Regions from separate parts of the Sulfitobacter sp. R18_1 genome, predicted to be linked through region 2. Evidence: riboswitches for the same ligand, from Rfam matches in the RefSeq annotation. Region 2 holds a riboswitch; the other holds the start of a gene.
What was found. A riboswitch is a leader RNA that binds a small molecule or an ion and turns the genes downstream of it on or off. The one in region 2 is predicted to bind thiamine pyrophosphate.
Positions count from the first base shown of each region.

Region 1: linked by a shared signal. The riboswitch ahead of thiD (bifunctional hydroxymethylpyrimidine kinase/phosphomethylpyrimidine kinase) and the one ahead of thiB (thiamine ABC transporter substrate binding subunit) in region 2 are both predicted to bind thiamine pyrophosphate.

Region 1 is NZ_JAGHRG010000009.1:123,356-130,546, reverse strand. It holds gene J7392_RS17475 (error-prone DNA polymerase) at 1-2,240, shown strand, start outside; TPP riboswitch at 2,352-2,448, shown strand; gene thiD (bifunctional hydroxymethylpyrimidine kinase/phosphomethylpyrimidine kinase) at 2,516-3,319, shown strand; gene J7392_RS17465 (FAD-dependent oxidoreductase) at 3,312-4,292, shown strand; gene thiS (sulfur carrier protein ThiS) at 4,282-4,479, shown strand; gene J7392_RS17455 (thiazole synthase) at 4,483-5,244, shown strand; gene J7392_RS17450 (thiamine phosphate synthase) at 5,241-5,837, shown strand; gene J7392_RS17445 (HesA/MoeB/ThiF family protein) at 5,834-6,796, shown strand; gene J7392_RS17440 (ABC transporter substrate-binding protein) at 6,835-7,191, shown strand, end outside.
Region 2 is NZ_JAGHRG010000017.1:3,344-10,534, forward strand. It holds gene pcaF (3-oxoadipyl-CoA thiolase) at 1-16, opposite strand, end outside; gene J7392_RS22845 (alkaline phosphatase D family protein) at 223-1,770, shown strand; gene cobO (cob(I)yrinic acid a,c-diamide adenosyltransferase) at 1,832-2,437, opposite strand; gene J7392_RS22855 (DMT family transporter) at 2,508-3,446, opposite strand; gene aroC (chorismate synthase) at 3,457-4,566, opposite strand; TPP riboswitch at 4,659-4,760, shown strand; gene thiB (thiamine ABC transporter substrate binding subunit) at 4,795-5,772, shown strand; gene J7392_RS22870 (thiamine/thiamine pyrophosphate ABC transporter permease ThiP) at 5,748-7,191, shown strand, end outside.

The sequences.
Region 1 (7,191 bases), on a different contig from region 2:
GCGGCTCGGCGGCCAATTCCGCGGTCTGCTTCTGTCTCGGCATCACCTCGGTCGACCCGGCGGTGCATGACCTGCTGTTCGAGCGGTTCCTCAGCGAGGAACGCGACGAGCCGCCCGACATCGACGTCGATTTCGAACATGAGCGGCGCGAGGAAGTGATCCAGTACATGTACGGCAAATATGGCCGCCACCGCGCCGGGCTCTGCGCCACGGTGATCCACTACCGCCCGCGCTCGGCCATTCGCGAAGTTGGCAAGGCGATGGGGCTTTCGGAAGACGTGACCTCGAAGCTCGCCGGCACCGTCTGGGGCAGTTTCGAGGGCGAGATGGACGACGCCCGCGCCCGCGAGGCGGGGCTGGACCTGTCGGACCCCTACCTGCGCATGGTGCTGAAACTGGCCTCCCAGATGATCGGCATGCCGCGGCATCTGAGCCAGCACGTCGGCGGTTTCATCCTGACCGAACGCCCGCTGACCGAGATCGTGCCCATCGGCAACGGCGCCATGCCCGAGCGCAGTTTCATCGAATGGGACAAGGACGACATCGACGCGTTGCAAATCTTCAAGGTCGATATCCTCGCCCTCGGCATGCTCACCTGTATCGCCAAATGTTTCGACCTGATCGAGGCGCATTACGACCGCCCGCTGGAACTGGCCACGGTGCCTGTGGAGGATCACGAGGACGACGCCACAGGGCGACCCACCTACGACATGCTCTGCCGCGGCGACAGTCTGGGTGTGTTTCAGGTGGAAAGCCGCGCGCAGATGGCGATGCTGCCGAAGCTGCGCCCCCGCGTCTTCTATGATCTGGTGATCGAAGTCGCCATCGTCCGCCCCGGCCCGATCCAAGGCGATATGGTGCACCCCTACCTGCGCCGCCGTCAGGGGATGGAGAGCGTCGTCTACCCCGCCCCCGGCCCGGCCTATCCGCAGGACGAATTGTTCAGTATCCTCAGCCGAACCTTGGGCGTGCCGATCTTTCAAGAACAGGCGATGAAGATTTCCATCGACGCGGCACAGTTTTCCCCGTCCGAGGCGAACGAGCTGCGCAAGGCCATGGCCACCTTCCGCTCGCGCGGGACGATCGAAAAGCTACAGGACAAGATGGTGGGCCGGATGACCAAACGCGGCTACGATCCCATCTTCGCGCAGCGCTGTTTCGACCAGATCAAGGGCTTCGGCGAATACGGTTTTCCCGAAAGCCATGCCGCGAGTTTCGCCAAGCTGGTCTATGTCTCGTCATGGATGAAATGCCACTACCCGGCGGCCTTTGCCTGCGCGCTCTTGAACTCCCAGCCGATGGGGTTTTACGCCCCGGCGCAGATCGTGCGCGACGCCCGCGAACATCAGGTCGAGGTGCGCGATGTCGACGTGAACCTCTCGGACTGGAACTGCACGCTGGAGCCTTGTGGGGACGGTTTCGCCCTGCGGCTAGGGCTGCGCATGGTGGACGGGCTGCAGGAAAAGGCCGGTGCGCGGATCATGGACCGGCGCGAGACGCCTTACGCCGATGTCGAAGACCTCAAGACCCGCGCAGGCCTCGACGCCAAAGCGATCCGCCAACTCGCCGCCGCCGACACGATGCGCAGTATGGGGATCGACCGGCGCCAAGCGCTCTGGCAGGCCCAAGGGCTGCGCGACGCGCCCGCCCTGCCGATCTTCGACCATGTCGAGGCTTCGGCCCGCGGTCCGGAGCCGGAGGTGCATCTGCCGGTGATGCCAAAAGCCGAACAGGTCGTGGCCGACTACCAGACGCTGCGCCTGTCGCTGAAGGCGCATCCGATGTCCTTCTACCGCTCCAGCCTCGCCGCGCAGGGGTTCTCCTCGGCCCGGGACCTTTCGCGCATGGGCCACGGGCGGCGGGTAAAGCTGGCGGGGTTGGTGCTGGTGCGCCAGAAACCCGGCAGCGCCAAGGGGGTCTGTTTCATCACGCTGGAGGATGAGTTTGGCGTCGCCAACCTCGTGATCTGGCCCAATATGTTCAAGCTCTACCGCCCCACGATCATGTCGTCGCGGCTTCTGGTCGTGGAGGGGCGCGTGCAGACCGACGGGCGGGTGATCCACGTGGTGGCCGAGCGGCTCGAGAACCGCTCCGACCGGCTGGCGGCGCTGTCGGACGCACCGATGCCCGGCATCACCACGCGGGGCGATCACCCGACCCATCCGCTGCCCGGTCAGGTGGCGATGCATAGCCATCCGCGCGACGCCAAGGTGATCCCCAGATCGCGGGATTTTCATTAACGAATCCTCATGCAATGCATGAGGTACGCGCCGCAACTAACTGATATAAAACGAAACGAAATAAATGACCGATCCCCTGTTGACCCTCTGAACGCCCCTCGCTAGCCTGCCGGAAATCCGTTGGGGTGCCGCAGGGCTGAGAGGTGAAAACCGACCCATCGAACCTGATCCGGGTCGTACCGGCGTAGGGAACGGAAGCAAGCATCAGCCCCATCCGGGCGGTCGTTTACCCCGTATCTCCATGCCCTTGGCCCATCTAACGAATGGGGGGCCGAATGGCGTTTCAAGCACTGACGATTGCGGGGTCCGACAGCGGCGGCGGGGCGGGGATTCAGGCCGATCTCAAGACCTTCAGCGCGCTTGGCGTCTATGGGGCCAGCGTGCTCACCGCGGTCACCGCGCAGAACACCCGCGCCGTCACCGCGGTCGCCATGATCGCGCCTGCGATGATCCGCGCGCAGATGGCGGCGGTCTTTGACGATCTGGCCATCGGCGCGGTCAAGATTGGCATGTTGGGCGACCCGGCCACGATCTCTGCCGTGGCCGAGGGGCTGGCCCACTGCCCCGCGCCCGTTGCGCTCGACCCGGTGATGGTGGCGAAATCCGGCGATGCGCTGCTCTCTGCCGAAGCGGTGGAAACCCTGCGCGACCGGATGCTGCCCCGCGCCCATGTGCTGACGCCGAACCTGCCCGAGGCCGCACGGCTGCTGGACACAGAAGAAGCCACCGACGAGGCCATGATGCTGGCGCAGGGGCGCGCGCTGCTGTCGCTCGGTCCCCGCGCGGTGCTGATGAAGGGCGGCCATGGCAAGGGCGAGACCTGCGTCGATCTGCTGATTTCCGAGGCCGACACCCTGCGCCTTTCCGCGCCCCGCCAGCAGACGGCGAACACCCATGGCACCGGCTGCACGCTCTCTGCCGCCATTGCCGCCGGTCTGGCGCGGGGCCAGCCTCTGCCGCAGGCGGTGGAGGCCGCCCATAGCTATCTGCAACGCGCCATTGCCGCGGCGGACGCCCTCAACATCGGCCATGGCCACGGGCCGGTGCATCATTTCCACGGCGTTTGGCCTCATGAGTGATGTCACCATCATCGGCGCGGGCGTGGCAGGGCTCTGGGCCGCGCGGGCCTGTCTGGCGCAGGGGCTGCGGCCCCGGCTCGTTGACCGCAAAGGCCCGCCCGGCCCGCACGGCTGTTCGTGGTGGGCGGGCGGCATGCTCGCCCCCTTTTGCGAAGGCGCGCTGAGCGAGCCTGCGGTGGTAACCCATGGGCGGCGTGCTGCGGCGCTATGGGGGGAGATCACGGAAGTCACCCATCGGGGCACGCTGGTCCTCGCCCCCGAGCGGGACCGCGCGGAATTGCAGCGTTTCGCCGCCCGCACCGAAGGCCACAGCGACTGCGACGCCGAAGCCATCGCGGCCTGTGAGCCGGACCTCGCCGGGCGCCATCGCCGCGGGTTGTTCTTTGCCGAGGAAGCGCATCTGAACCCGCGCCAAGCGCTGCAAGACCTGACCCATGCGCTGGCCGCCGAGGGCGTGACGGTTGAGACCACGGCCCTCACCCCTTCGGAGGTCACAGGCCCGGTGATCGACTGCCGTGGCATGGTGGCCCGCGACGCTCTGCCCGGTTTGCGTGCCGTGCGCGGGGAGATGATCCTGCTGCGCGCGCCTGAGATCGCCCTCACCCGCCCGATCCGCCTGCTGCACCCGCGCCACCCGCTCTACGTCGTGCCGCGCGGGCAAGGCATCTACATGCTGGGCGCGACCCAGATCGAAAGCGCCAGCCGCAGCGGCATGACCGCCCGCTCGGCGCTGGAACTGCTCTCAGCCGCCTATGCGCTCGACCCGCGCTTTGCCGAGGGCGAGATCATCGAGATGGGCGCCGACCTGCGCCCGGCTTTCGCCGACAACCTGCCCGGCATCGTGCAGCGCGGGGCGGTGCTGCATCTGAACGGGCTGTTCCGGCACGGCTTTCTCATGGCGCCCGCCTTGGCCGAACAGGCTGCGGGCTTTCTGGCAACAGCGACAACGGGGGATTTATTCCGTGAAGATTGAAGTGAACGGCGAGCCGCGTGAGGTCACCGCCGCGCAGCTTGACGCAGCATTGGCAGAGCTGGGCTGGGGCGAGGCAAAAGTCGCCACCGCCCTCAACGGCAGCTTCGTTCCCGCAGGCGCGCGGGGCGAGACCATGCTAAGCGACGGCGACCGGCTCGAAGTGCTCAGCGCCATGCAGGGGGGCTGAGCGATGCGCGATTTCTACGGCACCGCCCTGCCCCTGCCGCTGATGCTGGGCACCGCGCGCTACCCCTCGCCCGCAGTGATGGAGGCCGCCTTTCGCCAAAGCGCCGCGCCGGTCGCCACGGTTTCGCTGCGCCGCGAACAAGGCGCGGGACAGGCGTTTTGGGACATGGTGCGCGGCTTGGGCGTGCATCTGCTGCCCAACACCGCCGGCTGCCATTCGGCGCGCGAGGCGATCACCACGGCGCAGATGGCGCGGGAGTATTTTGGCACCAATTGGATCAAGCTGGAGGTTATCGGCCATGCCGACACCTTGCAACCTGACCCCTTCGGGCTGGTCGAGGCTGCCGAGGCGCTCTGCGCCGATGGCTTCGAGGTTTTCCCCTATACCACCGAGGATCAGGTGCTGGCCGCGCGGCTGGTCGATGCAGGCTGCCGGGTGCTGATGCCTTGGGGTGCGCCCATCGGCTCTGGGCTGGGGCTGAACAACCTGCACGGGCTGCGCAGCCTGCGGGCGGCATTTCCCGATGTGGCCATGGTGATCGACGCGGGCCTCGGCCTGCCCAGCCATGCGGCACAGGCGTTGGAGATGGGGTTCGACGCAGTGCTTTTGAACACCGCCGTGGCTGAGGCCCGCGACCCCGCCGCCATGGCCGAAGCCTTTGCGCTGGCCTGCCGCGCGGGCGCGCTTGCAGCCGCTTCCGGCCCCATGGGCCAGCGTGACATGGCCGTGCCCTCCACCCCCGTGATCGGAAAGGCTTGGCTATGAGCTTGCCGCGTTTCTACCCCGTCTTCGATAGTGCCGCATGGGTCGCGCGGGCCGTGCCCTTGGGCGTGAAGCTGGTGCAACTGCGCATCAAGGACGCGCCGGAAGACCGGCTGCGGGCCGAGATCACAACCGCGCTCGACCTCTGTCGCCAGCACGGCGCACTGCTGGTGGTGAATGACCACTGGCAACTGGCGATTGAACTGGGGGCCGATTGGCTGCATCTGGGGCAAGAGGATTTGGACAGTGCCGACATCCCCGCGATCCGCGCCGCCGGGCTGAAGCTGGGCCTGTCGACCCATGACCATGCCGAGCTTGACCGCGCGTTGGCTCTCGCCCCCGATTACATCGCCCTCGGCCCCGTCTATCCGACCATTCTGAAAAAGATGAAATGGACCGAACAGGGCCTCGACCGGCTGACGGAATGGAAGGCGCGGATCGGGGATATCCCGCTTTGCGCCATCGGCGGCATGTCTGTCGCCCGTGCGCCGGGGGCCTTTGCCGCCGGGGCCGATACGGTGGCGGCGGTCACGGATATCACGCTGAACGCAGACCCCGAAGCGCGGATGCGCGAATGGCTTGAGGTGACGGCATGAGCCGCTACGCCCGCCAGACGGTTCTGCCGCAAGTCGGCGCCGAGGGGCAAGCGCGTCTCACGGCGGCGCATGTGCTGGTCGTCGGGGCCGGAGCGCTGGCGGTGCCTGTGCTGCAATATCTCGTCGGGGCCGGTGTCGGGCGGATCACATTGGTCGACGGCGATCAGGTGGCCTTGAGCAATCTGCACCGCCAACCGCTCTACCGGATGGACGATATCGGCAGGCCCAAGGTCCGTGCCGCCACCGAGGCGATGGCGGCGCTGAACCCCGAGGTGACGCTTGTCCCGCGTGCCGAATGGCTCACCCCCGCCAATGCGCCCGCCCTGCTGGCGGACTGCGATATCGCCCTCGACTGCGCCGATACTTTCGCCGCCAGCCTGACCCTGTCGGACGAAGCCCGCGCGCAGGGCAAACCGCTGATTTCAGCCTCGGCCCTTGGGCTGTCGGGCTATGTCGGTGGTTTCTGCGGGGGCGCCCCCTCGCTCCGCGCCCTCTTCCCTGACCTGCCGCAGACGGCAGCGACATGTGACACGGCGGGCGTCTTGGGGCCGGTGGTCGGGATGATCGGCGCGGCACAGGCGCAGATGGCGCTTTCGGTCCTGCTGGGTCTCACGCCCTCCCCGCTGGGGCAACTCATGATCTGGGACTCCGCGCAATGGCGCATGTCGGGCTTTCGTTTCGACAGCGCGCCCGAACCTGCGCGCGCCGCGGGTTTCATCGCCGAAAGCCAGATCACCCCGCGCGATATGGTCATCGACCTGCGCGCCGAGGCGCCCGCGCCTTTCTCAGCCCAAGCGCGCCATGTCCCGCCCGAGGCGCTGCCGGACCTGCCGTTGCCAGCCGATGCACCCCGCATCGTGCTCGCCTGCCGCACCGGCCTGCGCGCGCATCACGCGGCCAACACCCTCCGCCCCCGCTGGCCGGGCGAGATCGCCCTGCTCGCCCTCCCGGGCGCCTGACCTTTTTTCCCGCATAAACGATATACTGGAGACCCTTCGTGAAAAACATCCTCGCCCCCCTTGCCCTGACGCTGATCGCAGCCCCCGCCTTGGCCCAAGACAAGATGACCGTCATGCTCGACTGGTTCGTGAACCCCGATCACGGGCCGATCATTCTGGCGCAGGAAAAGGGCTATTTCACCGATGCGGGGCTGGAGGTCGAACTCGTCTCCCCCGCCGACCCGAATGAGCCGCCGCGCATGGTGGCGGCGGGCCGGGTCGATCTTGCGGTCTCTTACCAGCCGGAACTGCATCTCGCCCAGCGCGAGGGGTTGGACCTGCGCCGCGTGGGCACGCTGGTCGAAACCCCGCTCACCTGCCTCGTCGTCCGCGCCGATGGGCCAGTGCAGGAGATG
Region 2 (7,191 bases):
AGATGAATGCCTGCATGGGGGTCTCCTGTTGTTGCACCGTAATCTACACATCGGGGCGATTCGGTTCAATCAAAATGTTACGGAATGAGGTTATAGGGTCGATTTTGGTAACACGTCATCGCCCTGTCACCAAAGCTTTGCCAAAGAGTCACGCGGCTGTCGGCGCTCTGTCACGCGCCGGGGGTTCTGTGCCGCCATCGCCACCCTCAGAGGAAGCTCACGATGACCAAACTGATCCGCCCGACCCGTCGCGCTGTGCTGGCGGGCTCCACCGCCTTTGCCGCAAGCCTTGCCATGCCCAGCCTCAGCCGTGCGGCCTCGCGCCCGGTGTTTACCCATGGGGTGCAATCGGGCGATGTCGACACGCAGTCCGGCATGATCTGGACCCGCACTGACCGCCCGGCACGGGTGCAGGTCGAAATCTCCACCACCGAAAGCTTTGCCAACGCGCGCCAGCTTGCGCCGATGAACGCGCTGCCGAACCACGATCTGGCGGTGAAACGTCTGGTCGAAGGGCTGCCCTCGGATCAGGATATCTTTTACCGCTTCACCGCCGCCGACCTGAGCGACATCAACGCCACCTCCGAGCCGATCATCGGCCAGTTCCGCACCGCGCCCACCGCGCGCCGCGACGTGCGCTTTGCTTGGTCCGGTGACACCGCCGGTCAGGGCTGGGGCATCGACGATGAGGGCATGCGCACCTATGCGACCATGGCCAAACACCGCCCCGATTTCTTCCTGCATTCCGGTGACACCATCTATGCCGATGGCCCGCTTGAGGATGAGGTGCAGCTTGACGACGGCACGATGTGGAAGAACACCACCATCATCGACGAGAAACGCAAGGTGGCTGAGACGCTGGACGAATACCGCGGTCAGTGGAAATACAACCTGATGGACGACCATGTGCGCGAGATGAACGCCCATGTACCGACCTTCATGCAGTGGGACGACCATGAGGTCGTGAACAACTGGTCCTCCTCGCGCAGCCTGATGGAAGACGACCGCTATAGCGAGAAGTCGATCCATGTCCTCGCCGCCCGCGCTTCGCAGGCCTTTCATGAGATGACCCCGCTGCGCATCACCCCCGCCGAGCCGGGCCGGGTTTACCGCAAGATCAACTACGGTCCGATGCTGGATGTCTTCTTCCTTGACCTGCGCAGCTACCGCGGGCCGAACAGCGAGAACATGCAGACCGAGATGTCGCAGGCCACCGATATCCTCGGGGCCGAGCAGATGGCATGGCTCAAGCGGGAACTGACCAATTCGGCGGCCACGTGGAAGGTCATCGCCTGCGACATGCCCATCGGTCTGGTCGTCGGCGGCGGGGCCGAAGCGGTTGCCAATGGCGACAACGGTGCCGCCAAAGGCCGCGAGCAAGAGATCGCGGGGCTGCTGCGTTTCATCAAGACCGCGCAGGTCGACAACGTCGTCTGGTTCACGGCGGATGTGCATTACACCGCCGCGCATTACTACAACCCCGACAAGGCGCAGTTTCAGGACTTTGACCCGTTCTGGGAGTTCGTCTCGGGCCCGCTGCACGCCGGCACCTTCGGCCCGAACGAATTGGACGGCACCTTTGGCCCCGAGTTGAAATACGTCAAAGCGCCCGAAGAAGGTCAGGTGAACCTGCCGCCCTCCGCCGGTCTGCAATTCTTTGGCTTGGTCGATATCGACGCCAAGACCCAGCAGATGAAAGTGCGCCTGATGGACCGCGCCGACACCGAGCTCTACTCGGTGACGCTCGACCCTAAAGGGGCCGCGATCTAAAGACCCGTTTGAGCGGTCGGATTGAGAGGATCGCCCAGATGCGGGCGATCCTTTTCGTGTCTTAGTAGTCGACGCCGCGCTGTGCTTTGATGCCCGCTTTGAACGGGTGTTTGACCTCGGACATTTCGGTCACCAGATCGGCATAGTCGCAAAGCTCGGGCCGGGCGTCGCGGCCTGTCAGCACCACGGCGGTGCGCTTGTCGCGGGCGTCGAGCCCGGCGATCACATCTTCGATCTTGAGGTATTCATAGCGGATGGCGATGTTGATCTCATCCATCACCACAAGGTCATAGTCCCCGCTCTCCATCATCTCACGCGCCTTGCCGAATGCGGCTTCGGCGGCGGCGATGTCGCGGTTGCGGTCTTGGGTGTCCCAAGTGAACCCTTCGCCCATCGTGTGCCATGTCACCTCATCCAACCGTTCAAAGAACAATCGTTCGCCGGTTTTCCATTTGCCCTTGATGAACTGCACCACGCCGACGCGCTGTTTCCAGCCAAGCGCGCGCACCACCACGCCGAAGGCGGAAGAGGATTTGCCCTTGCCCGGCCCGGTATGGACCAGCACCAGACCCTTGTCCGGGTCTTGCAACTCGGCCACCTTGGCGCGCTGCTCGGCCTGACGCTGCTGCATCTTTTCCTTGTGATCTTTCGGATCCGCGTCGCTCATCGGTCATCTCCTCTATCCGGTTTCGGGGCACCATAGGGAGAGGCCGGGCCGGGCGAAAGCCCGCATTCGATCACGCTTTGGGATCGGTGACAGACCGCGCCTTGCCCCGTTCCATCCCCAATTGCCGCTCGCGCCAGATCACCAGCGCGCCCGCGCTGATCACCAGCGCCGCGCCGGCCAGCATCATCATCGTGGGCAGTTCGGCAAAGAAGACATAACCCAGCAAAATGGCGAAAAGCATCGAGGTATAGTCATAGGGCGCCAGCATCGAGGCCGAGCCGAAGCGATAGGCTGAGGTGATCAGAATCTGCGCCACCCCGCCGATCAACCCGGCGAGGACCAGCAGGCCAAAGGTTTGCAGATCGGGGATGACCCAGCCGAAGGGCAGGGTGCAAAGCGCCAGCAAGGAGGCAGTGCAGGAGAAGTAAAAGACGATCGCGGCGGTGTCTTCGTTCTGCACCAATTGACGAATGTGAATCTGCACGAGGCTGCGCACCATCGTCGCCATCAGGATCAGCAACGCGCCGATGGTGGCTGTCTGCTCCATCGTGCCGATGCTGGTGAATCGCGGCCAGAGGATGATCATCACCCCCACCAGCCCAATCGCCACAGCACTCACGCGGATCAGGCGGATTTTCTCGCCCAGCAACACGGCGGCGAGGATGACCGTGAAAATCGGTGTGGCAAAGCCGATGGCCGTGACCTCGGGCAGGGGCAGCAGGCCGAGGCCGGTAAAGGTCAGCCCCATCGCCGTGGTGCCGAAGAGCCCGCGCCAAACATGGCCCATCGGGTTTTGCGTCTTCAGCCCGCTTTTCAATTTGCCGCGCTGTGCCAGCCAGATCAGGATCACTGGAATGGCAAAGAAGGAGCGGAAGAAGACAGACTCGCCCGCGGGCACGTCGTCGGCCAACGATTTGATGATTGCCGACATGCAGGTGAAAAGCAGGATCGCCGTGATTTTCAGTCCGACACCAAGGGCGGGGCGGGCGGAGAAATCATCGACTTTCATGCTTTGATCCTCACGCCTCGGGGCCGATTATGCCGCGGTTCTGGCCAATCTGTCCGCGATGCAGCAGCAGGTGATCCAGCAGCACGCAGGCCATCATCGCCTCGCCCACTGGCACTGCGCGGATGCCGACGCAGGGATCGTGGCGGCCCTTGGTGATGATCTCGGTCTCTTCGCCCTGTTTGGTGATGGTGCGCCGCGTGGTCAGGATGCTGGAGGTCGGCTTCACCGCGAAACGCAGCACCACATCCTGCCCGGTGCTGATCCCGCCCAAGATGCCGCCCGCGTGGTTTGAGGAATACTCCGGCCCCTCCGGCCCCATGGTGATCTCATCGGCATTCAATTCGCCGGTCAGCATGGCCGCCGACATGCCCTCGCCGATCTCCACGCCCTTGACGGCGTTGATGCTCATCATCGCGGCGGCCAGATCGGTGTCGAGCTTGCCATAGACCGGCGCGCCGAGACCCGCAGGCACGCCGCGCGCCGTCACTTCAATGATCGCGCCGACGCTGCTGCCCGATTTGCGCAGCCCGTCGAGGTAGTCGGCCCAGTCCGCCGCTGCCTTGGCATCCGGCACCCAAAAGGGGTTTTGGTCGATCTGGTCCCAGTCAAAGGCATCGCGGTCGATCTTATGCGGCCCCATCTGCACCATGTAGCCGGTGATCTGAAGCTCCGGGGCCAGCACCTTGATCGCCTCCCGCGCCAGACCGCCCGCCGCCACCCGCGCGGCGGTCTCCCGGGCCGAGGAGCGGCCACCCCCGCGATAGTCGCGGATGCCGTATTTCTGGAAATAGGTGATGTCGGCGTGACCGGGGCGGAACTTGTCCTTGATGTCGCCGTAGTCTTTCGAGCGTTGATCGGTGTTCTCGATCATTAACTGGATCGGCGTGCCGGTGGTGACCCCTTCGAAGGTGCCCGACAGGATCCGCACCTCATCCGCTTCGCGCCGCTGAGTGGTGTATTTGTTCTGGCCCGGTTTGCGCTTGTCGAGCCACTGTTGAATCATGCCCTCGTCAATCGGCACGCCGGGGGGGCAGCCGTCGATGGTCGCCCCAAGGGCGGGCCCGTGGCTCTCGCCCCATGTGGTGACCCGGTAAAGATGGCCAAAGCTGTTGATCGACATGGGCGGACCTCCTGTTGTCAAACCCTTAGCCGGGGCAGCGCCCTGCCTCAAGGGGATTTGCCTTGCCAATTGTGCAGGTCCGATCTACCCCTGACGCTACCTCGGGGGGCCTTTGGGCTGAGATGTGCATGCTGTGCGGACCCGTTGAACCTGAACCGGTTAACACCGGCGGAGGGAAGGTCAGGACAGACATCCACCTTTTACCTTTCGCCGCAAAAGGAGGATGCGATGAAGTATCTTACACTTGCTGCGGGCGTCATGGGCGCATCGGCCGCATGGGCCGAGACGCCTGAACTGACGGTCTATACCTACGACAGTTTCGTCACCGAATGGGGGCCGGGCCCGGCCATCGAAGAGGGGTTCGAGGCCGAATGCGGCTGCGATCTGAAATTCGTCGGCATGGGCGACGGTGCGGCCCTTTTGGCGCGGCTCAAGCTTGAAGGCGCACGGTCCGACGCGGATATCGTGCTGGGGCTGGACACCAGCCTCGTCGCCGCCGCGAAGGGGACCGATCTGTTTGCGCCGAGCGGGTTGCAGGCCGACTATGACCTGCCGATCACTTGGGAAGATGAAGTCTTCGTGCCCTATGACTGGGGCTATTTCGCATTTGTCCACGGCACCGATCTGGACGCGCCCGGCGATTTCAAAGCGCTGGCCGAGAGCGATCTGAAAATCGTGATCCAAGACCCGCGCTCTTCGACGCCCGGTTTGGGGCTGCTGATGTGGGTCAAAGCGGCCTATGGCGATGAGGCGCCCGAGGTTTGGGCGGGGCTGGCCGACAATGTTGTGACCGTGACCAAAGGGTGGTCCGAAGCCTATGGCCTCTTCCTCGAAGGCGAGGCCGACATGGTGCTGAGCTACACGACTTCCCCCGCTTATCACCTGATCGCGGAGGAGGACGACAGCAAGACCGCAGCGCTGTTCGACGAAGGCCACTACATGCAGATCGAAGTGGCGGGGAAGCTTGCCGGGTCGGATCAGCCGGAACTGGCGGATCGGTTCTTGCAATACCTCGTCTCTGATGCCGCGCAATCGGTGCTGCCGACGACCAATTGGATGTATCCCGCCGTGACGCCCGAAGGCGGTCTGCCCGCAGGGTTCGAAGGCATGATCCAGCCCGGCAAGGCGCTGTTGGTGCCGAACGACGAGGTCCCCGCGCTCCGTGAGGAGGCGTTGGACGAATGGCTGACCGCGCTGTCGCGTTAAGCGGCAAGACGGGGCTTTTCGCCGCCGCGCTGGTCGCAGGGCTGATCCTTGCCGCTTTGGTCGCCGTTTTCGCGGCGGCCGATGTGGGCGCAGGGCTCGGCCCGGCGGATTGGGCGGCGGTGCGTTTTACCGTCACGCAGGCGGTCTGGTCGGCGGTGCTGTCTGTGCTGCTGGCCGTGCCGGTCGCCCGCGCGCTGGCGCGGCGGCGGTTTTGGGGGCGCGGGGCGCTGATCACATTGCTCGGCGCGCCGTTTATTCTGCCGGTGATCGTGGCGGTGCTGGGGCTGCTGACGGTCTTTGGCCGCTCGGGCGTGCTGAACCAATTTGGCGCGGCTCTGGGCCTGCCGCCGGTGTCAATCTACGGGCTGCATGGTGTGGTACTGGCGCATGTCTTCTTTAACCTCCCGCTGGCGACGCGGCTTTTGCTGCAAGGCTGGCAGAGCATCCCTTCTGAGCGGTTTCGGCTCGCGGGGCAGCTTCAGATGACGCCGCGGGCGCTGTTTATGGCGCTGGAATGGCCAATGCTGCGGCAGGTGCTGCCCGGTGTGGCGGCGCTGATTTTCGTGATTTGCCTGACCAGTTTCGCTGTGGCGCTGACGCTGGGCGGTGGGCCGCGGGCGACGACGATTGAATTAGCGATCTATCAGGCCTTTCGGTTTGATTTTGATCTGGGGCGCGCCGCGCTGTTGTCTGTGGTGCAGCTTGTTCTGGCTGGCGCTGCGGCGGTGGCGGCGCTTTGGCTAATCCCGCCGATCAGCTTGGGCGGCGGGTTGGACCGCCCCCTGCGCCGCTGGGATGCGCGGGGCGGCGCGCAGCGGTTGCTCGACATCGCCGTCATCGCGCTCGCCGCGCTGTTCCTGTTGCTGCCGCTGGGCGCCGTGGTGCTGCGCGGGCTGGCGGGGGTCGCGCAGCTGCCCGCCTCGGTCTGGCAGGCCACCGGGAATAGCATTCTGGTGGCGGGGTTGAGCGTGGCGGTGCTGGCCCTGCTGGCGCTGCCGATGGCAGGCTGGATCGCCACCCGGCGGCGTGGCGGGGTGGAGGCGATTGGCCTGATGGGGCTTGCGGCCTCGCCGCTGATGATTGGCACGGGGTGGTTCATCCTGATCAACCCTGTGCTGGACCCGGCACGGCTGAGCTTGCCGGTTACCGCCTTGGTCAACGCGCTGATGGCGCTGCCTTTCGTGCTGCGCATTCTGGTGCCGCGCCTGCGCGAGACCTTGCAGGATTATGGCCCCCTGACCCAGACCCTCGGCATGACGGGTTGGGCGCTGTGGCGGCGGCTGGTCCTGCCGCGTCTGCGCCCGCAATTGGGCTTTGCTGCCGGGCTGACGGGGGCGCTCTCGGTGGGGGATCTCGGCGTGATCGCGCTTTTCGCCGATCAGGAACGTGCGACGCTGCCTTTGCAGATGTATCGTCTGA